Regions from separate parts of the Blautia sp. MCC269 genome, predicted to be linked through region 1. Evidence: riboswitches for the same ligand, from Rfam matches in the RefSeq annotation. Region 1 holds a riboswitch; each other region holds the start of a gene.
What was found. A riboswitch is a leader RNA that binds a small molecule or an ion and turns the genes downstream of it on or off. The one in region 1 is predicted to bind cobalamin.
Positions count from the first base shown of each region.

Region 1 (7,892 bases):
TCGATGGTACCAATTTATGAGCAGATCATGGAGCAGATCAAGGCGCAGATCATCTCCGGAGAGTTAAAAGAAAATGATATATTGCCGTCCGTGAGAACAATGGCAAAGGAACTGAAGATCAGTGCACTTACTGTGAAGAAAGCATATGACAATCTGGAAGCAGAGGGCATGACAGTCACAGTTCATGGGAAAGGAACGTATGTAGCGGCTTCGAATACACAGCTGATGGAAGAAGAGCGCAGGAAAGAGGTTGAGGCGGATCTGGAAGCAGCAATTCAGAAGGGAAGGCGCTGCGGAATGAAGGAGGAAGAGATCCGTTCGTTGTTTGAACTCATCATGGAGGATGAATGATTATGTTGGAGATCAAAGGAGTAAAGAAAAGCTACGGTGAATTTCAGTTAGACTGTTCGTTAAATGTAGAAAAAGGAAGAATCACCGGTCTGGTTGGAGAGAACGGAGCCGGTAAGAGTACTTTGTTCAAGGCAATGCTCGGACTCATTTCTTATGATGCCGGTGAGATAAAGATCCTGGGAAAAATACCGGAAGAGTTAAGTGAAAAAGAGAAAGAAGAGCTGGGAGTTGTCCTGGCAGAAACCGGATTCAGTGGATACTTGAAAGGGAAAGATGTTGAGGCAGTCCTTGCCAAATTGTATCCAAAGTTTGAAGCAGAAAAATTTCATCAGATGTGTGAAGAATATCAGATTCCGTTGGATAAATTTATAAAAGAGTACTCAACAGGAATGAAAGCAAAGCTGAATCTGATCATTGCATTGACACATCAGGCAGAATTCCTGATGCTGGATGAGCCGACAGCAGGGCTTGATGTCGGAGCGAGGGAAAGGATGCTGGATATTTTAAGAGAGTATATGGAAGAAGAGCCGGAGAGAAGTATCCTGATCAGTTCACATATTTCTTCGGACTTAGAACATCTGTGTGATGACATTTATGTGATACATAAAGGAAAGATCATACTTCATGAAGCGATGGATACGATTCTTGAAAAATATGCAGTGTTGAAGGTCAGTGAGGAACAATATCAGGCAGTGGATAAAAGGTATCTTTTGAAAGAGAAAAAAGAGTTTTTTGGAGTTGCCTGTCTGACGAACGAGAAGCAGTATTATATAGAAAATTATCCGGAAATCGTAGTAGAGAGCGGATCACTCGATCAGGTGATCCTGATGTTGACAGGGGGCGAAAGATGATGAAAGGAATCAGAGGGCTTTTGGAAAAGGATTTTCGATTGTTTTTTCGACAGGGTGGTAATCTTTTTTTGGTGTTAGTGTTTGTAGCATTGTTTTTTATACTTACAGGAAAAACGGCAGCTGCTTTCATTGCAATGTATATCCCATCTGTTCTGGCGATATATTCAGGTAATACGATCAGTTATGATGAAAATGGCCATGGTTACACATATTTATTTTCTTTACCCGTAAATAAAAAAATATATGTCAGAGAAAAATATATTTTTTCCTTTATCATGACAGCATGTGGATGGTGCATTGGAATGATCTGTGCAGGAATTATGGTACTCATAAATCCTGAAGAGGTGTTTGATCTGGAAATGCTGGCAATGGAGTTGATCACATTTTTTGTGTTTCAGGCAATTGCGGGAATTATGATCGCGATCAGGATAAGGTTCGAAGGAGAGAAAGGGCGAATTGTGCTGCCAATCGCAATTTTAATTATTTTTGCGATTTGTTATACAATTAGATCTTTTGTGAAGACTAACTTGGGATTAAAAGAAAGTATTCTGCATATGATAGGGGGAATAGGGGATTTTGAAATCGGGATTGCCCTCATTGTGCTAAGTCTGCTTATATGGTTTGCTTCGTATAAGTATAGTATGAGCACCATGAAGAAGAAAGAGTTTTAAGATAGGCGTGGCAAAAATGATCCATTAAAAATAATGATTATAAAGATGTAATAGCTACCAAAAATATGAGAAAAACTTTGTGAAAAAATAGGCTTGTGTTTCGTAAGAGTCCCTTGTAAAATAGCGGACAAGGATGAAAAGAAAAGGAGATTCTTATGGGAACCAATGAAAAAGATATGACTGCCGGATCTCCCGGAAAACTGATCATAACTTTTGCCATACCAATGATGCTTGGAAATATTTTTCAGCAGTTTTATACAATGGCAGACACCATGATTGTCGGACAAGTGGTAGGAGTTGAAGCACTGGCGGCAGTAGGTGCCGGAGATTGGCTGGTATGGCTGGTGTTGGGGATCATGACAGGTATCACACAGGGTTTTTCTATTCTTGTATCTCAGTATTATGGAGCAAGGGAAAAGGAAAATCTGAAATGTGCAGTAGCGAAAAGCTATATCATGACAGCATTACTGTCTGTGGTCGTACTCGCAGTAAGTGAAGGTACAGTTTATCATGTTCTTTTATTTTTACAGACACCGGATAATGTCATTGATCTGACAATGCTATATTTGCGGCTGATCTTTGCGGGAATCCCGATCATAGCTGCTTATAATATATTTGCAGCGATCCTTCGGGCACTTGGAAACAGCAGATCTCCGTTGATCGCAATGACAGTGGCAGCAGTGATCAATGTGGGACTGGATCTGTTGTTTGTGGCGGTTTTTGGCTGGGGTATAGCCGGAGCAGCAGTGGCGACTGTTATCGCGCAGGGATTTTCTGCCTTGTACTGTTTGATCGTATTACGTAAAATCCCGGATATCCGCCTGGAAAAGAAGGACTTTTACAGGCAGCCCTCTATGAGTTTGCGGCTTTTGGAACTGGCGGTTCCTCTTGCAATACAGAATGTGATCATCTCCGTGGGAGGACTTGTGGTACAGTATGTGATCAATGGATTTGGTTTTCTGTTTGTGGCGGGATTTACGGCATCGAACAAGCTGTATGGGGTTTTGGAGATGGCTGCCGTTTCATATGGATATGCTATTACAACCTATGTGGGCCAGAATCTTGGTGCAAAAAAATACCAGAGGATTCGAAAAGGCGTGCGCAGCGGCACTTATATGGCAGTGCTCACTTCGGCTTTCATTTCCGGCATGATAGTACTGTTTGGACGTAATGTACTGTCCTTGTTTGTATCCGGTGAACCGGATCAGACCCGACAGGTATTGGATATAGCATATAAGTATTTGTTTATTATGGCTGTCTTTTTGTGGGTGCTGTATCTGCTGTATGTATATCGTTCCGCTATCCAGGGCCTGGGTAATACTTTGATTCCGCTTGCCAGTGGCATTGCAGAATTTATAATGCGTGTCAGTGTTGCGCTGCTGCTGCCAAAACTGATCGGTGAAGATGGAATATACTATGCAGAGATCTGTGCATGGAGCAGTGCAGCTGTTTTATTATTCGTAAGTTATATGATCATTATACGGAAATATAAAGAAGTCACCGTTCATACATAATGTTATATTTGACAAAAAACTATTTATATAAAAAGAAAAGTATGATATTATGATACTTACAACTATGAAAATTGAATAGTCAGAAGGGTGTACAAAGTACTTAATAAGGAATCTGGTGAAATGCCAGAACAGCCACCGCTACTGTGACAGGGACGAAAACCAAAATATCACTGGAGAGATCCGGGAAGATGGTAAGTAGGAAGAACTGGAGTCAGGAGACTTGCCTTTTTGACAGAAGAATTCTGATTCGGATGGGATACAGAAGGAATAAGCTCTGCCTGAGGTAGAGGTTTGTTTTTTGTGCTGATATGATGCTGGATCATATCAGCTTTTTTTATTTTAACCGAATAAACAGATGAAAAATGAGGAGAAATGAAAATGGGAAAAGTAATTGCAAAGCGTTTTATATTTATGATTCCGGTAGTTCTGGCGGTTACATTTATTATTTTTATGCTGAGTTTTATATCGGCAGGTGATGCTGCCAGAGTTCTGGCGGAGAAAAAATACGAGCATCCGTCACCGGAACAGGTAGAAGAAGTACGGCATGAGGAAGGACTGGATCAGCCGGTGCTGGTACAATACGGGAAATGGCTGGATCAGGCACTTCATGGCGATTTTGGAAAATCATATTCTACCAGAAAACCGGCTTTTGATGAATTAAAAAAATATTTTCCACAGACATTTAAACTGGCAGTTACTTCGTTTTTATTGTTGATGATCGTATCAGTCCCTCTTGGGATTTTGTCAGCAATTTATGAAAACAGAGTTCTGGATAAAGTCATTCGTATTTTGTCGTCCCTCAGTGTATCTATGCCGTCTTTCTGGATCGGTCTGATGCTGCTCTATATATTTGGAGTAAAGCTAAAAGTGATCTCCGTGATCGGAGGAGATGCCGGAGGCATTCCGATCCTTGCGGCATTTGCCATGGATATCAGTTTCTTTGGAATTATGACGAGATTGATCCGTACCAATATGATACAGGTGCTGAAGCAGGATTACATACGTGCCAGCAGAGCTAAGGGATTGTCATCTGTAAATGTAATTTTGCGTCATGGTCTGAAAAATATCCTGATTCCTGTGCTTACACGTCTGGTATCAATTGTGATCGGTTTTTTCTGTGGCTCAGCTGTGATAGAAAGTATTTTTTCAATTCAGGGAATCGGAAATCTGGCATTGAAATCCGTGATCTCAAAAGACACTCCGGTGCTGCAATGTTTTATCTTTATTCTGGCTGTTGGCATTGTAGTATTAAATTTTCTTGTGGATATCGCCTATTCTGCGATTGACCGGCGAATCCAGTTAAAGTAAAGGAGAGATCATAGAATGGGAAGCAGAAGAAAGCAGAAAACAGAAAAAAGCATGATCCAGAATCTGTACTGGAAACAGGTATTCCGGTCACCGAAAACAAAAATAGGATTGATGGTGGTCATAATTTTTGCATTGGCAGCTATTTTTGCACCTGTACTGGCGCCGCATGATCCACTGCTTGTGGATGTTTCGATAAAATTAAAGAATCCGTCGGCGGCATATCCTTTAGGTACTGATCAGCTGGGACGATGTATTTTATCAAGACTTCTCTGGGGCAGCCGGTATTCACTGAGCTACAGCTTTACGGTGCTTCTGATCACTGTATGTGTCGGGGTGCCGATCGGACTGTTTGCCGGATATGTAGGTGGAAAAATCGATTCCATGATTATGAGGATCATTGATGTATTTATGGCTATGCCGGTCTTTATCGTGGCACTTGCCATTGCAGGAACCGTGGGAGCCAGCGGCGCTCATCTGATCCTGTCCCTGTCGGTCGTATCCTGGGCAGAATATGCAAGGCTTGCCCGTGCATTGACACTTCAAGAAAAAAATAAAAATTATATGACCGCACTGAAGGCCGGTGGCTGCGGCCACGCAAGGATCATATTCAGGCATGTATTGAGAAATATCCTGCCATCTGTGATCGCACTGGCAACAATGGAAATCGGTTCGATCATTCTGTCAATCGCCGGGTTTTCCTTTATCGGACTTGGTGTGCAGGCGCCGACACCGGAATGGGGGATCATGCTCAGCGACAGCAAAAGCTATATCCAGACTTATCCAAGGCTGATGTTTTATCCGGGCATACTGATCATGATCATTGTCCTGGCATTTAATTATCTGGGGGAGGGAATACAGAATGGAACAGCCAAAAAATGATGTTCTAAAGGTAAAAAGATTACATGTGGAGTTTCAGACCTCTCACGGAATGGTACATGCAGTAAAAGATGTCAGTCTGGAAGTAAGGAGAGGAAGGATCCATGCACTGGTGGGAGAAAGCGGAAGCGGCAAGTCAGTTACCTCTCTGACGATCATGAATCTGCTTGCAGGAAACGGAAAGGTGATATCCGGAGATGTGACACTGAACGAAAAGAGTCTTCTGAAGTTATCAGGAAAAGAAAAGCGACAGCTATACGGAGACAGGATCGGAATGATCTTTCAGGATCCGACAGCTGCTCTCGATCCGCTTTTTACAGTTGAACAACTGCTTCTGGAAGGATTGAGAAAACATCGCAGAATGAGCAAAAAACAGGCAAGGGAAGTAGCACTGGAAAGTCTGCGGATGATGAATCTGCGTGATCCGGAAGAACTGATGAAGAAAAAACCTTACGAATTGTCAGGTGGTATGTGTCAGCGTGTTATGATCGCCATTGCCATGTCTATGAAACCGGATTATCTGATCGCAGATGAGCCGACGACGGCGTTGGATGTAACAGTACAGAAGCAGATCCTGGAAGAAATCTATCAGCTATCCAGGAAAGAAAATCTGGGCGTGTTATTTATCACGCATGACCTGGGTGTGGTGGCAGAGATCGCAGATGATGTTTCGATCATGAAAGACGGCGAAATAGTAGAAAACGGAACAGTTGAAGATATCTTTTACCATCCGCAGCATTCATATACAAAAAAACTGTTGGATGCAGTTTTATAGGGGAAAAGTATGAGTACGTTACTAAAGACAGAACATTTAAAAAAATATTATGGCAAGAAAAAAATTGTGAAGGCAGTGGATGATGTAAGTCTGGAAATCCATGCAGGGTCATCCATGGCTCTGATCGGTGAAAGTGGAAGTGGCAAAACTACATTCGGAAAGCTGATCGCCGGTCTGGAGAAACCTACAGATGGAAAATTCTGGTTTCAGGGGCAGGAAATGCAGGGTTTGTCTGAAAAGCAGTTCCGTCCATATCGCAAGAACCTTCAGATGGTCTTTCAAAGCAGCAGCGGAGTATTTGATCCCGGGTATACCATTGGAGAAAATATCCTGGAAATTCTGAAATTACATGAAAAACTGCAAGAGGGAGAGTATGAAGAACGGGTAAAGGAAGCTTTGATCCAGACGGGCCTGGATCCGGATATTCGAAACCGTTATGTTGGACAGATTTCAGGAGGCCAGTGTCAGAGAGCTAATATTGCGAGGGCGTTGGTATTAAGACCGGAGCTTGTGATCTGTGATGAACCGGTATCCAGTCTGGATTATTCCATACGAAAGCAGATCCTGCATCTGTTAAATGAACTGCAGGAAAAATATGAGATGACATATTTACTGATCACTCACGATCTGTCCAACGTTCCATATCTCTGCAAAGAGGTGGCTATTATGTATCAGGGACGCGTGGTTGAGTTTATCGATCATACGGACAGCTTAAAAGAGACTGCAGTACATCCTTATACAAAAGATCTGTTTGATTCCATTCCGGTAAAAGAACCGAAAATGCGAAGAATCGGATCACAGGAAAAGAAAATATTTTCAGATACAATTCCGGAACAGGGCTGTCCATATCAGAACCGGTGCAGAAGATGTACAAATATATGCAAGGAGCATATACCGGAATTGACAGAAATTGCGACAGGACATTTTGCGGCATGTCATATGCTGTAAAATATAAAACAAACACAAAGGAGAGGAAGAAATGAAGAAAAAACGTGTAGCAAAACTGTTAGCATTGAGTATGGTGGCGGCAACCTTGCTGACAGGTGTCAATGTACAGGCAAAAGAGGAAAAAGTAGTTACGGCAATGACATCCATTGATCTGACTCCTGAACTTTGTGACCCAATAAAAAGTGGTCCGGACTTTCGTCTTTATGAAATGATCTATGATCCGCTGGTACGTTATGGAGAAAATGGAGAAATCGAACCTGCATTGGCAGAATCCTGGGATATCAGCGAAGATGGCACAACCTATACGTTTCATTTAAGAAAAGATGTGAAATTCTCAGACGGTACAGCGTTTAATGCAGATAATGTGATGTGGAATTATAACAGATGGGTAGAACAGGATGTGACCGGTAACTTTTCAGCCAAACTGGAAAATGTTACAAAGGTAGATGATTATACTGTAGAATTTAAGTTCGCAGAACCATGCTATACGCTGCTGATCGAATTCAGCTATCCAAGACCATTCCGTTTCACCTGTGAGAGTGCATTGGATGAAGATGGAGAATTTTGTCAGGAAGTGGGTACCGGAATGTGGATGATC
Region 1 is NZ_WQQE01000016.1:22,227-30,118, forward strand. Features, by position in the region: gene GPK88_RS06285 (GntR family transcriptional regulator) at 1-351, shown strand, start outside; gene GPK88_RS06290 (ABC transporter ATP-binding protein) at 354-1,202, shown strand; gene GPK88_RS06295 (ABC-2 transporter permease) at 1,199-1,873, shown strand; gene GPK88_RS06300 (MATE family efflux transporter) at 2,029-3,387, shown strand; cobalamin riboswitch at 3,456-3,629, shown strand; gene GPK88_RS06305 (ABC transporter permease) at 3,766-4,695, shown strand; gene nikC (nickel transporter permease) at 4,711-5,574, shown strand; gene GPK88_RS06315 (ABC transporter ATP-binding protein) at 5,555-6,346, shown strand; gene GPK88_RS06320 (oligopeptide/dipeptide ABC transporter ATP-binding protein) at 6,356-7,294, shown strand; gene GPK88_RS06325 (nickel ABC transporter substrate-binding protein) at 7,326-7,892, shown strand, end outside.

Region 2 (7,892 bases), on a different contig from region 1:
GCATTGTCACTCTCTCCCGTATCTTCCGGAACGTAATTTCCACCTGCAAGGGAGATCATCTCTGAAACATAGTCGCCGCTTTTTCTTACATTTACCGCGCCTACGGAGTTGATATAAAAGAACGCTACGGTCTTATCTGTTTTATCTGCTGTAAGCACGTTATCCAGTTTGTCTGTCTGCTCTTTGAAAACTTTTTCTGCCACATCTTCTTTTCCAAGAAGGACTGCGTAAAGTTTCATCCACTCGGTTCTTCCAAGGGGATGGCTTTCATAGCTGGAACGTTCCACCATTACAGGGATTCCGAACTGTTCCAGTTTCTCCTGGACTTCCGGATTGTGATGGATCATGGTGGATTCAATGGCAAGGTCACAGCCTTCGTTCAAAATCAGCTCATAATCCGGGGCACTGTACTTGCCGGCGTAGATCATCTTTTTCTGCTCCATGGCGTCTTTGGCTTCCTGGATATACCATCCGTCTTCCTTGGTTCCGGAAAGTTTGATGCTGTCGATCCCGTCAATGGCCCGGAAAAGATCCATGGCCGAAGTTGCAACCAGATAAATGTTGTTTAACGGCTGTTTTAAGACTGCAATATCAGAATCCAGTCCCTCCGGTGCTTCTTTTCCCTCGGGAACTACAAGAAACTGCCCTTCCTGATCGATGGTGATCAGTGCATAGCCGTCGTTATAGTAATCCACATTGAATTCCTTGGCATAGGAAAGCTCCATGCTGTGGTCGAAAGTGAGGCCCGGAATATCCGCTGGCTTATGTTCTGTCTCTGCGGCCTGCACGGCAAACGCGCAGCCCAGAACAAGCGTCAGCGTCAGAAATATGTATGAAATTATTTTTTTCATTTTTCTTCCTTTTTCATGCTTGAAGAATCAAAGTTCAAGGTGTAGTCGATCTCGTGAGGAGTACTCATGGCTACGGTATCTGCAGTCACTTCCATCTCTGTGTCAAAAACAGTCACCGGAATCTCAAATGTGGAATTTCCGTCTTTGTTCACCGGCTCATATTTTTCGCCATCCACGATCATGTAATCGTAATTCGGGCTGCTCCAGATGATGGTTGCTGTAGCTTCTTTGTCTTTGATCTCTACTTTGGCCGGAGATTCTACCGTTGCTCTTCCGGTTCCGCCTGTGAGGGTTACATCAAATTCGTAAGTTCCGTCTTCCAGTTTCAGATCTTCCAGCTTTTTTCCCTCAGATTTCTTGTCATCGGAAGTTTTCTCATCTTTGGAAACATCTGCTTTTTCTGCGTTCTCCTTGTCGGAGGAGTCTTCTTTTTTGTCTGTATCATCAGTTGTTTCTTCCACATCACCTGTCTTTACAGGATTTTTGACGCTGACTTTATGGTCATACCATTTACCTTTTTCTCCCAGAAGTGCCACATCAAATTCCTCATCAATGGCAGGTACCGGGATATCAAACCCGTAAACTTCCTCTGTATAACCGTCGCTGTATTTTACTGTATCTGTGGTAGGTTCAATGATCTCGGCGCCATCCTTCTGTGCATCTTCTGCAGTTCCTGCAAACAGATTTACGATCTTCTTGGAAACCAGGCTTACATGGATGGTCATCTTGCCATCTTTGACCGTAAGCTCTCCTTTTTCGTCATTGGCCTCATTTACATGGAACATACTGCTGTCTGTGTCAAACTCTGCTGTATAAACACCATCTTCTAGGGTATCTGTCTTGGCTGCGTCTGCCTCTTTCTCATTGGAAGCTTCTGCATCCTCTTTGGAATCGTTTTTGGCAGATTCGGTTTTTGCGGAATCTGTTGCAGCCATTGCAGGCACAGAGCCAAGGGCCATGGCTGATGCACTTACCATTGCAAGGATTAAGTTTACATAACGTTTTTTCATAATAATCTTCTCCCTTCCATAGATACAGCAATCTGCCCGGAAGACAGTCTTCCTGATCTTTCCGGGCAGTTACATGGATTTCTTATAGGTATCTGAGCTCACTCAGATCGTTTCATATTTATTATTCTGCGGAATCCTCAGCGGAATCAGCCTCTGTATCTGCTGCTGCGTCAGAATCTGCGGACTCATCTGTGCTTCCGATGGAGTCGATAGCTGCTTTTGTATGATCTACATAAAGCTGCTCAACAGCCTCGATACGTCCAAGACCTGCGATCTGTGTATCAACATTCTCGAAGTTTCCGGATGCTACAAACTGGCTCTTCCAGGAATCCTCATCATCACCGGCCATATCGTTGTTTGCATGGTCTCCGGCAACAACCATCAGCGGACGAAGAACAACGTTCTTGTATCCTGCCTCTTTTACCTTCTCGATAACCTTGTCGCAGGCTGTATCTTCCGGTTTACCCTCTACAGTACCGATGAATGCGTTCTTGAATCCAAGGTTTTCCATCTGTGTCTGCATCTGATCGTATGTAATGTTAGCTGTATGAGATGTTCCATGTCCCATGAATACGAATGCTGTGCCAGCCTCAGCTGCTGCATCCATGCTGTCAAATCCGGCTTCTTTGCAAGCCTCATCTGTGATTGCCTGAGCAACGGCTTTCTTGTCATCGTTGATCACGGTTGCATCGTCTCCAACCTCACCGAGCATTGGCTCTGCGATAGCTACAGACTCGAATTTATCTTTATAGCCATTGATCGCTTCTGTCATCTCATCGTACTCAGCACCATGCATCAGATGAGTAGGCTGTACAACCAGATTCTTAACACCATTCTCTACTGCACGGTCAAGAGCCTGCTGCATGTTATCGATCACTTCATCATCTCTTGCCTCTACATGGTTGATGATGATCTGTGCTGTAAATGCTCTTCTTACAGACCAGTCCGGATAAGCTTCTGCAAGAGCATCCTCGATTCCTTTGACATCCTCTGCACGGCTGTCATTGAAGGAAGTACCAAAGCTTACAACAAGAAGTTCATTCTCACCGATCTCATCCTGGTTACGCGGATCGTCCTTGGAAGCGTCTCCTGTGTCACGTCCGAAGTAATCCGGATCAGCGTTCTCGCCCTCTACCAGTTCTTTCTGAGCGTCTGTCAGAGCATCCCATGCTTCTTTGGCTGCCTTGCAATCCTCATCTGTTGTGTCAGTTCTCTCCTGAACATAGATCTTGTCGATCAGAGCTGCTACATTGTCAGCTGCTTTCTGGTCTTCATCAGAAGCCTCTGTGGTATCAGCTGCCTCAGTACTCTCATCTGCGCTCTCTTCTGTAGCGGAATCATCTGCTGCCATTGCTGTTGTAGCTGCACCCATAGAGCATGTCATGGAAACTGCGAGCATCAGAGCTAACATTGTTTTTCTTTTCATTTCTTATCGTCCTCTTTTCATGTATTTCCAGAATACTGATATGTACAAAAAAACGGCTGCTTTCTGCGGCCGCCTGCTCACACACGATTCTCTCGCAATACACATAAAAAGAAGTTCTGTATTGTTATTGAGAATACAGATTCGTAGACCGCGAATCCTGGATCTCACAATAAGGCAGTTCTCCTGACTTGGTTCCACACTGCTTTCCCTTCCCGGTTTCCCAGTGGTATTTAAAAACAGCTCCCCGTTCACAGTGACGGTATCGTTCCGGATTCTCACCGGATTCTCTTTTGCACATCCGACTGGACGCAACCTTATTGCCATAACATTTGTACATATTCGATTTTACCTGGTTACTTATTCTTTTACCACAAAATCACAAAATTGTCAAGATTGCTGTCGGACGAATTATGGTGCTTCCCCTGCATTTGTCAGTTATTTTCAACATACTCCTTTCAATATTCATGCACATTATGCATGGTTTTATATGATTTATGTTTTTTATTTATGGTACAGTGATTTCCTACAACATAAAAGCAGCCCCTTTCCGCCATCACTGTGACAGCAGAAAAGGGCCGCTCATATTATTTACTGAAGTACTCCTGCTCCAGGTATCTGGCTACATAGATACCGCTGGCGGATGCATGGGAAAGAGAATGTGTCACACCGCTGCAGTCTCCGATAACAAAGAGACCTTTGTGGCAGGTTTCCAGATTCTCATCGATCTCAACTTCCATGTTGTAGAATTTAACCTCAACACCATAAAGCAGAGTATCGTCATCTGCTGTTCCAGGTGCGATCTTATCCAGAGCATAGATCATCTCGATGATTCCATCCAGGATACGCTTCGGCATAACAAGGCTTAAGTCTCCCGGTGTTGCGGAAAGAGTCGGTGTTACGAAGCTTTCCTCAATACGTGCTTTTGTGCTTCGTCTTCCACGGATCAGATCTCCGAAACGCTGTACCATAACACCACCGCCAAGCATGTTGGAAAGTCTTGCGATGCTCTCACCATATCCGTTGCTGTCATGGAACGGCTCTGAGAAATGTTTGGATACCAGAAGCGCAAAGTTTGTATTGTTGGTGTGTTTTGCAGGATCTTCATAGCTGTGGCCGTTTACTGTGATGATTCCATTGGTGTTCTCATTAACCACAACACCTCTCGGGTTCATACAGAAAGTACGGACCATATCCTCAAACTTCTCGGTTCTGTAAACGATCTTGCTCTCGTAAAGCTCATCGGTCAGACGGCTGAACACCTCTGCCGGAAGCTCCACACGGACACCGATATCCACACGGTTGGAAAGTGTGGGGATCTTAAGATCTGTACATACAGTCTCCATCCATTTACTTCCGCTTCGTCCCGCGGAGATGATGCAGTAAGTTCCCTCGTAACGCTCATCACCTACAACAACTGCATAGCCGTCTTCTGTTTTCTCCACTTTGTCAACGGACGCGTCAAAATAGAAATCTACATGGGCTTTCATCTTGTCATAGAGATTCTGAAGTACTACATAGTTGATATCCGTTCCCAGGTGGCGGACAGATGCATCCAGAAGATGCAGGCCGTTCTGAAGACAAAGCTTACGGATCTCACTGTTTGTGGTGGAATAAAGCTTGGTTCCCTCTCCACCATACATCAGATTCAGTTTATCTACATATTCCATCAGTTCTGTGGCTGTATCCTTGCCAATATGCTGATACAGCGTTCCGCCAAACTGATTGGTGATATTATATTTTCCATCGGAGAAAGCGCCTGCACCGCCAAATCCTTTCATGATTGCACATGTTTTACAGTGGATACAAGATTTTACTTTCTTTCCGTCAATAGGACATTTTCTTTTTTCCAGAGGATGGCCGGCTTCAAAAACCGCGATCTTTTTCTCCGGATCATTATTCATCAGCTCATAGGCTGCAAAGATTCCTCCAGGACCTGCTCCTACGATCAGTACGTCATATTTCATAAATAAAAACTCCTTATCTTGTGTTGCCTGTTTTCAATGTTTCGTTTTCGCACAAACCCTGACTATTCTACAACAAGTGTGTACAAAAGTCACCTGTTTTTTCCGGTTTTTGAAAAAATTTTTCAGTCCCTCCGAAACCTATATATCTTAAGCTTTTTTCCATCGGTTTCCACAGTAATGGCACCGTTTTTCATGGTATATTCCACCTGGCTTCCGGCCGCTTCCAGACGCTCTACGGTTTCCGGCGACGGATGCCCGTAAGTGTTGGTGGAAGAACAGGAAATGATCGCCAGTTCCGGCTTTATTTTTTCAAGAAACGCTTCCGTGGTAGAATAACGGGAACCATGATGTCCCACTTTCAGACAGTCCACATCCTTTAATATCCCGGACGCCAGAAGCTTTTTCTCCGTGTCTGCTCCGATATCCCCGGTAAAAAGCATCTGAAATTCTCCAAACGAGAGTTCCATCACCATTGCCTCCTCATTCACATCTTTTCCTGTGGCGTTTTTCTCCGGCCACAAGATGGAAAAAGATACCAAACCACAATGCAGCTCATCTCCCTTTTTTCCTGTCACAATTTTTATTCCGGCTTTTTGTACCGCATCCGAGAGTTCCTCCCAAGCCTCCGGCTTTTCCGCCCATGAAGGAAGCACCAGATATCCTGCCCGGATGGTCGTGAGGCCATTTCCCATATATTCCAGAAGTTCCTTCGCCCCGCTGATATGATCCTTGTCTGTATGGGAAATAAAAAGCCCGTCCAAATAAGAAATCCCCTGACTTTTCAGAGCCGGCAGAAGGCAGTATCTTCCAAGGTCCGACTGGCTGCTGCTTCCTCCGTCAATAAGAAAATGGTGATTATCCGGAGTCTCCACAAGGATGCCATCTCCCTGCCCCACATCCAGGCAGGTCACCTTCAGGTCTCCTGCCGGATGAAACCCGAGGATCAGAATTCCTGTTATCATCAATGCGCCGGCTGCTGCCCGGACTGTCCGGAGTTTCCTTTGGATCTTTCCCGGGATTCTTTTATCCCGGCTGGATAACTCTGATTTCATACCCGCTTCCTGTTCCCGCCTCATCGGTTCTTTTATATACTGTCCCATAAACAGAACTGTAATCAAAAAAACATAATATACCAGAATCTGCCAGATTTCCGGTTCCCCTCCGATCCAGGTGCTCCACCTTAATTTTCCTGCAAGGCTACATAGATATTCATAAAAAAGCAACAGTCCCCTTGCCGGCAAAATTACCAGTTTTGCAGCAGAAATACTGAAAATTCCAAGCAACAGTGCCGCCATTCCTCCCATCAGCACAAAGCCCACACTTGGAAGCACCAGAAGATTCAGAAAAAATCCGGCAAGGGATACTTCTCCAAAAAATTTCAGCATCACAGGCAATGTCACCAGCTGAAGGGCTATGGAACTTACCAGTGCCTTCATCCATTTTTTCTCTGCTCCTGCAAGAGCACAGATTTTTTCCGCTGCAACACCGATCCCAAGAACACAGCCAAAGGACAGAAGAAAACCGCTGTCCAGAAGATACGCCGGGGATTCCAGAAGAATCATCATGGCTGTTACCGAAAGCGCAGTCATCATGTCATAAATCCGTCCAGTGATCCTGGCGCCCATGGCAATGAGAAACATGGTCACCGCCCGCATGGTGGAAATACTCCCTCCGGTCATGATCCCGTACTGCAGCATTACCCCCAGCGAAAAAATTCCCGCAGGCCAGATTCCAAGGCCTGCTTTTTTCAGAAGATTATAAAGTCCCATTCCCAGAATGCTGATATGAAGCCCGCTGATGGCAAGGATATGTACAATCCCGGCCAGCTGATAACGCATCCTCATTTCCGGCTCCAGATCCTGTTTGTCCCCAAGCACCATAGCGCAGAAAAGTGGTGCGTCTTCTCCTGTCGATGCCGTAAGAATCTGCCTGCATTTTTCTTTTACCTTAAAAAACTGCTGTCTGTATCCGGAATAGGATTCTGTTTTCTTCCGGACCACAGCGTTCTTCATGAAATAATAGATATGACGGCAGGCATAGTAATGCTGACTGTCAAAGCCACCGGGATTTGAGGGTTCCTCCACTCTTTTTAAGGTTCCTTTTACCAGAATTTTCATTCCCGGTTTCAGGTCTTCTTCTTTTTTCAAAAATACTCTTACATTTTCAATGGAAAATTTTTTTGACTGATAAATCAGATATGTTTTTTTCAGATAAACAGACTGGGAGAATTCTGTATTTTCATACTGCTCCACCTCCCCGCAGATCACAGATCCAGGATGTGCTTCGATCCAGTCCTGTACGGTTACAGGAAGGGGATTCCCCCCAAGAAGAGGAATCCCCGCAAAATTCATAATACCTAAACCAAGCACCATGAGAAAACACAGAAAACATAATGGCCGTTTTGTCATACATGTTCTCCCGTTTATGTAGATATTTTGTTAAAATCAGTTCTGTTCTTTTTTGGCTTTTGTGCTGGCCAGCAGACTGTCATTCCATTCATAGAACTTGTAAAGCTGCATATTCTGGCCAAATGTCACTTCTTTGTTTCCCTCAATGGAAATCTCCACTTTATCCACATCCGTTGCCGCAATCAATGTGTTTACAACAGAATAAATCGGGATCTGCTCGGAAACATTTAACG
Region 2 is NZ_WQQE01000001.1:57,844-65,735, forward strand. Features, by position in the region: gene GPK88_RS00260 (ABC transporter substrate-binding protein) at 1-851, opposite strand, end outside; gene GPK88_RS00265 (hypothetical protein) at 848-1,861, opposite strand; gene GPK88_RS00270 (sirohydrochlorin cobaltochelatase) at 1,983-3,287, opposite strand; cobalamin riboswitch at 3,444-3,619, opposite strand; gene GPK88_RS00275 (NAD(P)/FAD-dependent oxidoreductase) at 3,872-5,251, opposite strand; gene GPK88_RS00280 (DNA internalization-related competence protein ComEC/Rec2) at 5,374-7,659, opposite strand; gene GPK88_RS00285 (GerMN domain-containing protein) at 7,696-7,892, opposite strand, start outside.
Region 2: it holds a riboswitch for cobalamin, as region 1 does, so the genes downstream of both, GPK88_RS00270 (sirohydrochlorin cobaltochelatase) here and GPK88_RS06305 (ABC transporter permease) in region 1, are expected to answer to the same signal.

Region 3 (7,892 bases), on a different contig from region 1:
TCTACCTCTGTAAGCACCGGACGGATCGTCTTACATTTCTCCATGCAGTGCTCACAGCGATTCTGGAACGGGCAGCCATGAGGAACATCCAGAGGGCTTGGAGCCTCACTTTCAATACTCTCGATCTTTTTGTTCTGATCCATATGAATGGAAAACTGAGCGCCAAGAAGAGCCTGTGTATATGGATGAAGAGATTTTTCTGCAACATCCTCTCCTGGAATTACCTCCACGATATTTCCAAGATACATTACCGCGATCTGATGAGCAAAAGAACGGATCAGCGCCAGGTCATGGCAGATAAAGAGCATGCTGATGTTTTTCTCCTTCTGGAGACGTACCAGCAGCTGGATCACGGACTCCTGTACAGAAACGTCAAGTGCAGAAGTCGCCTCATCACACACCAGGATCTCCGGTTCCAGGGAAAGTGCACGTGCAATACTGATACGCTGTCTCTGACCACCACTCATGTTATGAGGATAGCGGTCTACAAAATCTCCGGGAAGTTCTACCATTTTCAGAAGTTCTCTGGCTTTGGCTTCTTTTTCGCTTCTTTTCAGTTTCCCGTAATTGATCAGCGGCTCTGTAAGAATATCCACGATCTTCATTTTCGGGTCAAAAGATGCCAGTGGATCCTGGAATACCATCTGCATATTCTGACGGTTCAGCCAGGTTTCTTTCTTGGAAAGATTGGAGAGATTTTTTCCATGATAAAGGATCTCGCCACTGGTCGGCTTGTCAAGAGAGATGACCATACGGACAAAGGTGGATTTACCACAGCCACTCTCTCCTACGATTCCCAGAGTCTTTCCTTTATAAACATTCAAGTTCACATCATTGCAGGCTGTCAATGTTCTGCCACCGGAAGCCGGGAACTGTTTTACGATATGTTTTGCACTGAGCACGATATCGGATTCCTTAAACATAACGCTGTCCCTCCATTTCCGGCACTGCAGCCAGCAGTTTCTTTGTATAGTCACTGGTCGGATGATTCATGACTTCATCACGTGTTCCCTGATCCACAACTTTTCCGTGCTGCATAACAACCAGCTGATCGGCCATATAAGCCGCTACACCAATGTTATGGGTAACGATGATGATGCCGGTTCCGAAATCATCACGGAGCTCCATCATCTGGCGTACGATCTGTGCCTGCGTGGTTACATCCAGGGCACTGGTCGGCTCATCTGCAAGAAGCAGTTCCGGGTTAAAAGTCATAGCCATGGCAATACCAACTCGCTGGCGCATACCACCGGAAAGCTGGTGAGGATAACTTTTCATGATATTTTCCGCGTCTGGAAGACGCATTTTCTGAAGCATGGAGCAGCCTTTTTTCCATGCTTCTGCTTTGGATACGTCAGTATGTGTACAAATATACTCCACATACTGGCTTCCGATCTTGCGGATCGGATTCAGGGTTCCACCACAATCCTGAAAAATCATGGAAATGCGGGTACCTCTTAAATTTCTCCATTCATCCTTGGTATTGGAAAGCAGGGAATGTCCGTTGAACTGAATATCACCGGCACTGACCCGGCCACCCCCGGCAAGAGCGCCGAGGACAGCACGGATCACGGTTGTTTTTCCACTTCCACTCTCTCCTACAACACTGATGATCTCACCCTTCTTCATGGAAAGATTGAAATGCTCAATGGTAGGTGCCTGCTTTCCGTACTGAACAGAAAGATCCTTGATTTCAAGCATAAATAAACGCTCCTTTACTCGGCAAGAGTGATATCCTTTGTCAGCCAGTAGTAATCCATCGGATACATCTTAACTCCAGTTACTTTCTTATTGGAGAAGAGATAAGTTGTCTCATAACCGAAGAATACAGTTGCTGCATCATCCATAATATCCTGCTGGATGTCGATGATCAGATCTTTTCTTGCATCCTCATCGAATGTCTGAGCAAGCTCATCAAGAAGCTTATCTACATCCGGATTGTTGTATCCTGCAGTATTGTTTGAGGAAGAGCTGTACCAGTTCTCTCTTAAGTAGTTCTCCGGATCACCTGTGTTGGCAACCAGTACGTTCCAGATCAGAAGGTCATACTGACCGGAATCTCTCATGTCAAGAAGTGTCTCATAACTTACAGTATTCAGGTTTACATTGATACCGATCTCTTTCAGGCTGGCCTGTGCTGCCTGTGCGTATACACCAAGCTCTGCACGGCTTGTGTAAATAACGAAATCAAGAACAAGCGGATCTCCGTCCGGAGTCTCTACAAATCCGTCACCGTCAACATCTTTGTATCCAGCTTCCTCAAGAATCTTCTTTGCACCATCCGGATCGTAAGCATTCTCATCGTTCAGATCATCAAATCCAAAGTCAAGTGTTGGCGGAACCGGTGCTTTACCAGCTGTTGCACCACCCTCAAGAAGAGTGTTACAGTATGTCTCTTTGTCAAGTCCGCGGAGAAGTGCCTGGCGAAGTGCCTTGTCGCTGAGTGCATGATCCTCGTTCTGGTTCATAAACGCATAGGTGGAACGAAGAGACTGAAGTTCCTGAATATCATAGTTGTCATTTCCCTCGAACTCAACCAGGTTCTCTGTTTTCAGGTTGTAAGCGATATCGATCTCACCTGTCTGAAGAGCCATGGAACGTGTTGTCTGGTCATCCACACATTTCAGTGTAACTTTGTCAAGGGGAACTTCGCCATCCCAGTAGTTCTCATTCTTTACTACAACACAGGAGTCTGTCGGGCTGAAAGACTCTACTGCGTAAGGTCCTGTACAGATCGGTCCTTCCATTGCAAATGTGGAATCATCGACATTTGTATCAACAATGAGGAACAGCGGGTCTGCAAGGCAGCCAGCCATGTTTGCGTTAGCTCTGTTCAGGTGGAAAATCAGGTTCTGTCCGTCAACTTCGATGTTATCAAGATCAAAGAACTCCGGAACTCGGTCGCTCTTCTCGGCAGTACGCTCGATGGAAGCTTTTACCATCTCCGGTGTCATGTCATCACCGTTGGAGAATTTTACGCCCTCACGGATCTTGAATGTCCATGTTTTTCCATCTTCGCTGTTATCCCACTCTTCTGCAAGACATGGAACGATCTCACCGTGCTCATCGAATTTTGTAAGGCACTCACCGATTGCATAACGGGATACAACCCAGCTGAAATACTGCTCTGTCGGCTCCAGTGTATCTGCAAAGCTTGTTACTCCGATTGTGATTTCCTTATCGCTGTTTTTGTCACCTTTTGCCTGAGCCACTGTTGTCATGGAAAAAGTCATCATACATGCAAGTGTAGCAGCCAGCACTTTTTTAACTACGTTATTTCTCATTTCATCCTCCTAAAGATAAATATACTAATAATAGGGTGTTGGTTTGTTACAGAAAATGTTTTATTAATCCTGGCGTGGATCCAGTACGTCGCGGATGCTGTCTCCAAGCATGTTGAAAACAACCACGCAGATCACAATGGCAATACCAGGGTAGATCATAAGCCATGGCGCTTTTGCCATGTAGGTTCTTCCCTCGTTGAGCATCAGTCCCCACTCCGGTGTCGGCGCAGTTGCACCAAATCCCAGGAAAGAAAGGGAAGCCAGCTCCAGCATCATGGTTCCGATATCTGCTGCCGCAGTTACCACCATCTGTGTTACCATGTTTGGAAGAACATGTACAAGAAGAATCTTCCAGGTCTTTGTTCCGTTTACCACAGCTGCCTCTATGTAAAGACTCTTCTTGACTTTCAGAACCATACTTCTTGCAAGACGGGCATATTTCGTCCAGCTTACAGCCGCGATGGAGATAACGGCATTGACAAGGTTCGGTCCCAGCATACCGGCAATGGCGATGGCCAGCACAAGGCCCGGGAAGGAAATCATCATATCCGCAATGCGCATGATCACCGCATCTACAATACCGCCAAAATATCCGGCAATAACTCCTAAAAATGTACCGATCACAAAAATCACCGCAACCAGACATAAGGTCATGATCAGAGACGTTCTTGTTCCGAAAATAACACGGGAAAGAAGATCTCGCCCAAGTTTGTCTGTTCCAAATGGATGGGCGGAGCTCGGCTCCTGCAGTGATTCGGTCATAACTGCATCCAACGGATCATATGGGGAAAGCTGCGGTGCAAAGATCGCAACACCGATCACCACAAGACCCAGAATAAAGAAAAGAGTGAATTGTTTGTTTTCTTTGAATATTCGTAATACTTTTTTCAATTATCTATCCTCCTTAAGTCTTGGATCGAGATAAGTGTAGGACAGATCCACAAGCAGGTTGATGCACATGTACAGGATCGCGATCCAGAGTACATAGCCCTGTACAAGAGGATAGTCACGACAGGAAATTGCCTTTACTGCCATATTTCCCATTCCCGGCCAGTTGTAAATGATCTCTACAACTGCGGTACCTCCAAGAAGGCTTCCAAGGGAAAGACCCAGCAGCGTTACCAGCGGAAGCATTACATTAGGAAGAACATGTTTCCAGAGAATTACGCTTTCCTTAATTCCACGCATTCTCGCACCTGTTACATAATCCTGGTGAAGTTCCTCCAGTACCGCACTTCTTACCTGTCGGGTATATTTTGCAGACATGGCAAGTGCAAGGGTGAGCGCCGGAAGAATCATGGATTTGAAATCTGTACTGCCTCCTGCCACGTTGATCCAGCGAAGCTGAACACCGAAGATACTGAGAAGGATCAGCCCCAGCCAGAAGCTTGGAACAGATACTCCCACAAAAGTAATCCCTCTTACAAAATAATCCGGGAATTTGTTCTGATATACAGCGGCCAGAATTCCAAGTGGTATGGAAATAATGACCATCATCAGAAGTGCCAGCAGTGACATCTTCAGTGTGGGCCAGAAACAGGATACCAGTTTATCTGTTACCGGCATTTTGAAAGAATAGGACTGTCCCATATCTCCTGTTACAACACCTTTCAGCCAGGAACCATACTGCACAAGAAATGGCTGGTCAAGGCCGAGATCATGTCTTGTCTGTTCCAGAAGTTCCGGTGTTGGAAGATTACCACACTCTGTCAACATGATCTCCGCAGGATCACCAGGTGACAGGTAGGTCAGTCCAAATGTGAAAAAGCTGATTCCAAATAATACAATGATAATCTGGAGAAATCTTTTTCCTACTTGTTTCTTTGTCACGTTTTACTCCTTTCCTCATTTGATGTGATTTTTAGCATAGCCGTTTCAACTTATATAAGATAATAATAAAACTATAATGGGATTCTTTATATGCAGAAAATGCATGGAATTTTAGAAATACGCACGAAAAAAGCCCGTGACGAAATACGGGCACACACAAAAAAACATGCTTCCTATCTTCCGTAAGAATCATCTTAAAACAATTACAAGCAGGTCTCCTGACTCAGGCTCCTCACCCTCAGACACCTTCCCGGCCCTATTTCTCACGCACCCGGCCAGTGGTATTTTATCTGAGGATTCCCCATTACAGTGACGGGATCGTACCGGATTTATACCGGTTTCCCTATTAATCCTCTCGGAACTTGCAACGACTGATGTAAAAATCAGCAAATGCTGTTAAATTACGCGCATTATTATATGATAGATCCACGGAGTTTGTCTATAGAAAAATGTTATATTTTTAGAATATTTATCAATTTTGTCAAAGTTATTTGAATTGTACATATACCCCGTTAGGTATTTAACAACTGAATTTATCCGATCTGTCAAAAAAATACGGATTTTACACGTTTGTTTTTGCAAATAGAACAGCAAACGGTAAAATCCGGTTTTCTTATCGTTTCTATAGGAATTGAATAAAACAATTTTTGGTGGAAAAGCTCTGCAAATATCAGGTCAGAGTCTCCGTGATCGCTGCATATGCGATCATTGGTCCGTCTTCAATAATGTTCAGACTGGCTGTTTGATAAAGTACGACTCCGTTTTCAGTTGCAATAGATGTGTAAAGTAAATTCCCATAGTAATCTCTCAGTTCACCCAGTTCTTCCCCCTTAAAAAAGTATTCTCCAGGCTTCTTGGACGGATACCAGCATCCGGTATACGGCGCATATTCATAGACTACATTTTCAAGAAGCATCTGACGGTAATGCTTCAGACCATGACACGCCTTTCCCTGGAGATGAAAAACAAGGTGACGGACGTCTCTTTTATCCTGTTCTACTTCCTCCCAGGTCCAGTAGCTGTGTCCGCCCCTCTCTATGAGAATGCTTGGAATGCCAAGAGAAGAGGCATAATTGTAGGCACCACCTGTAGCGGTTGTGGAACGAACTACGTATTTTACACCGATATGCCTTGCCATATGTAAGGACTTCTCCGCGGTCTCTTCATCTACAACGCCTACATAATAAACATATGGATGAAGTTGCTCGTATCCGTCTCCGCTGTGCAGATCAATATAATAGTCCGTTATGGAAAAAAGTTTCGTCACCATGGTATAGGCAATGCGGTCTGCAGCTGTTCCCTCAGGATCTCCAGGAAAAACGCGGTTCAGATTCTTACTGTCCTCATAAACCATACTCATGGTACGATGTTCAAATCCACTGACATTGACCAGCGGAATGATGATCACATTTCCCTTCAGTTCCTCCGGCTGAAATTCTTTCGCAAGTTCCATTGCCGCCTGGATTCCCACATACTCGGCGCTGTGTATTCCTGCTGTGATCAGGATCGTTGGTCCATCTTCCACTCCGCAGATCACAGTAGCCGGCATTGCCATGCCGCATCCTGTGATCTCAATCTTACCTTGTGCTTTTTCTCCTTTTTCGATCACCCAGTCATCAATTTTGATCATTGGCTGTTTCCCTTTCCCTTTTTCTTATATTTCCGCACTTTGTTTCGATAAGTATACCATGCCTAACCAAAATTGTATATGTCTTTTTTTAATTCTATCTTTTTGCCAGTTCTCTGGTGATCTCTTCCCAGCTGACTCCCTTCTCCACCATAAGTACCATCATATGATAAAGAAAATCAGAAATCTCGTATTTGATCTCTTCTTTGTCCGGATTTTTGGCTGCAATGACGATCTCTGTACATTCTTCACCGACTTTTTTCAGGATCTTGTCAATTCCCTTATCAAAAAGATAATTGGTATAGGAACCTTCCTTCGGATTCGCTTTCCGGTCTGTGATCACATCGTACACATTCTGGAATACGTGGAGTGGATTGGTATCATCGTACTCTTTCTTCATCAGTGGTTTAAAGAAACAGGTACGGTTTCCTGTATGGCAGGCAGCCCCCACCTGATCCACCTTGGCAAGAATTGTATCATTGTCACAGTCAATGGTAAGAGATTTTACATACTGTACATGGCCGGATGTCAGGCCTTTGGTCCAGAGTTCATTCCGACTGCGGCTCCAGTATGTCATTTTTCCCAATTTCAGTGTGGTATCAAAAGCCAGTTCATTCATATAGGCCAGCATCAGCACTTCATCTGTCCGGTAATCCTGGACAATAACTGGAACCATTCCATCACTGTTTAATTTAAAATCGGACCATGCAATATTGCTTTTATAGGTATTCACCGGAATTCCGGCTTTTTCGCAGGTCTCTTTTAATGTATGCAAATCATTTTCAAGGCTGCTCACATAAGCACCGCAAAGTCCGGACACGGCGGTTTCCCCTAAAAGCTCCAGAACTTTTTCCTGACTGCTTTCGTCCGTGTGGAGAACAATGGAAATCTGCGAAATCTGTGCGATTTCATTTTCCACTGTATCCAGAGCCAGAACACTGTCTGCATAAGTTTCGATCAGCTCCTGATTTTCTGTAAATTCCTTCAGATCAGAAATACTGATCATCATACGTTCTTTTCCAAAACGTCTGGATACTTCCTCAAGAAGCTCAATATTACTTTTCTTTGAAAAATTTAATACAACCTTGGCACAGCCTGCATAGATCAGTTTTTTTACGTCTTCCATACGTTTGATGTTTCCTGCTGCGATC
Region 3 is NZ_WQQE01000039.1:148,378-156,269, reverse strand. Features, by position in the region: gene GPK88_RS13490 (ABC transporter ATP-binding protein) at 1-923, opposite strand, end outside; gene GPK88_RS13485 (ABC transporter ATP-binding protein) at 916-1,701, opposite strand; gene GPK88_RS13480 (ABC transporter substrate-binding protein) at 1,716-3,284, opposite strand; gene nikC (nickel transporter permease) at 3,348-4,175, opposite strand; gene nikB (nickel ABC transporter permease) at 4,176-5,114, opposite strand; cobalamin riboswitch at 5,306-5,495, opposite strand; gene GPK88_RS13465 (M14 family metallopeptidase) at 5,785-6,744, opposite strand; gene hisIE (bifunctional phosphoribosyl-AMP cyclohydrolase/phosphoribosyl-ATP diphosphatase HisIE) at 6,839-7,892, opposite strand, start outside.
Region 3: it holds a riboswitch for cobalamin, as region 1 does, so the genes downstream of both, nikB (nickel ABC transporter permease) here and GPK88_RS06305 (ABC transporter permease) in region 1, are expected to answer to the same signal.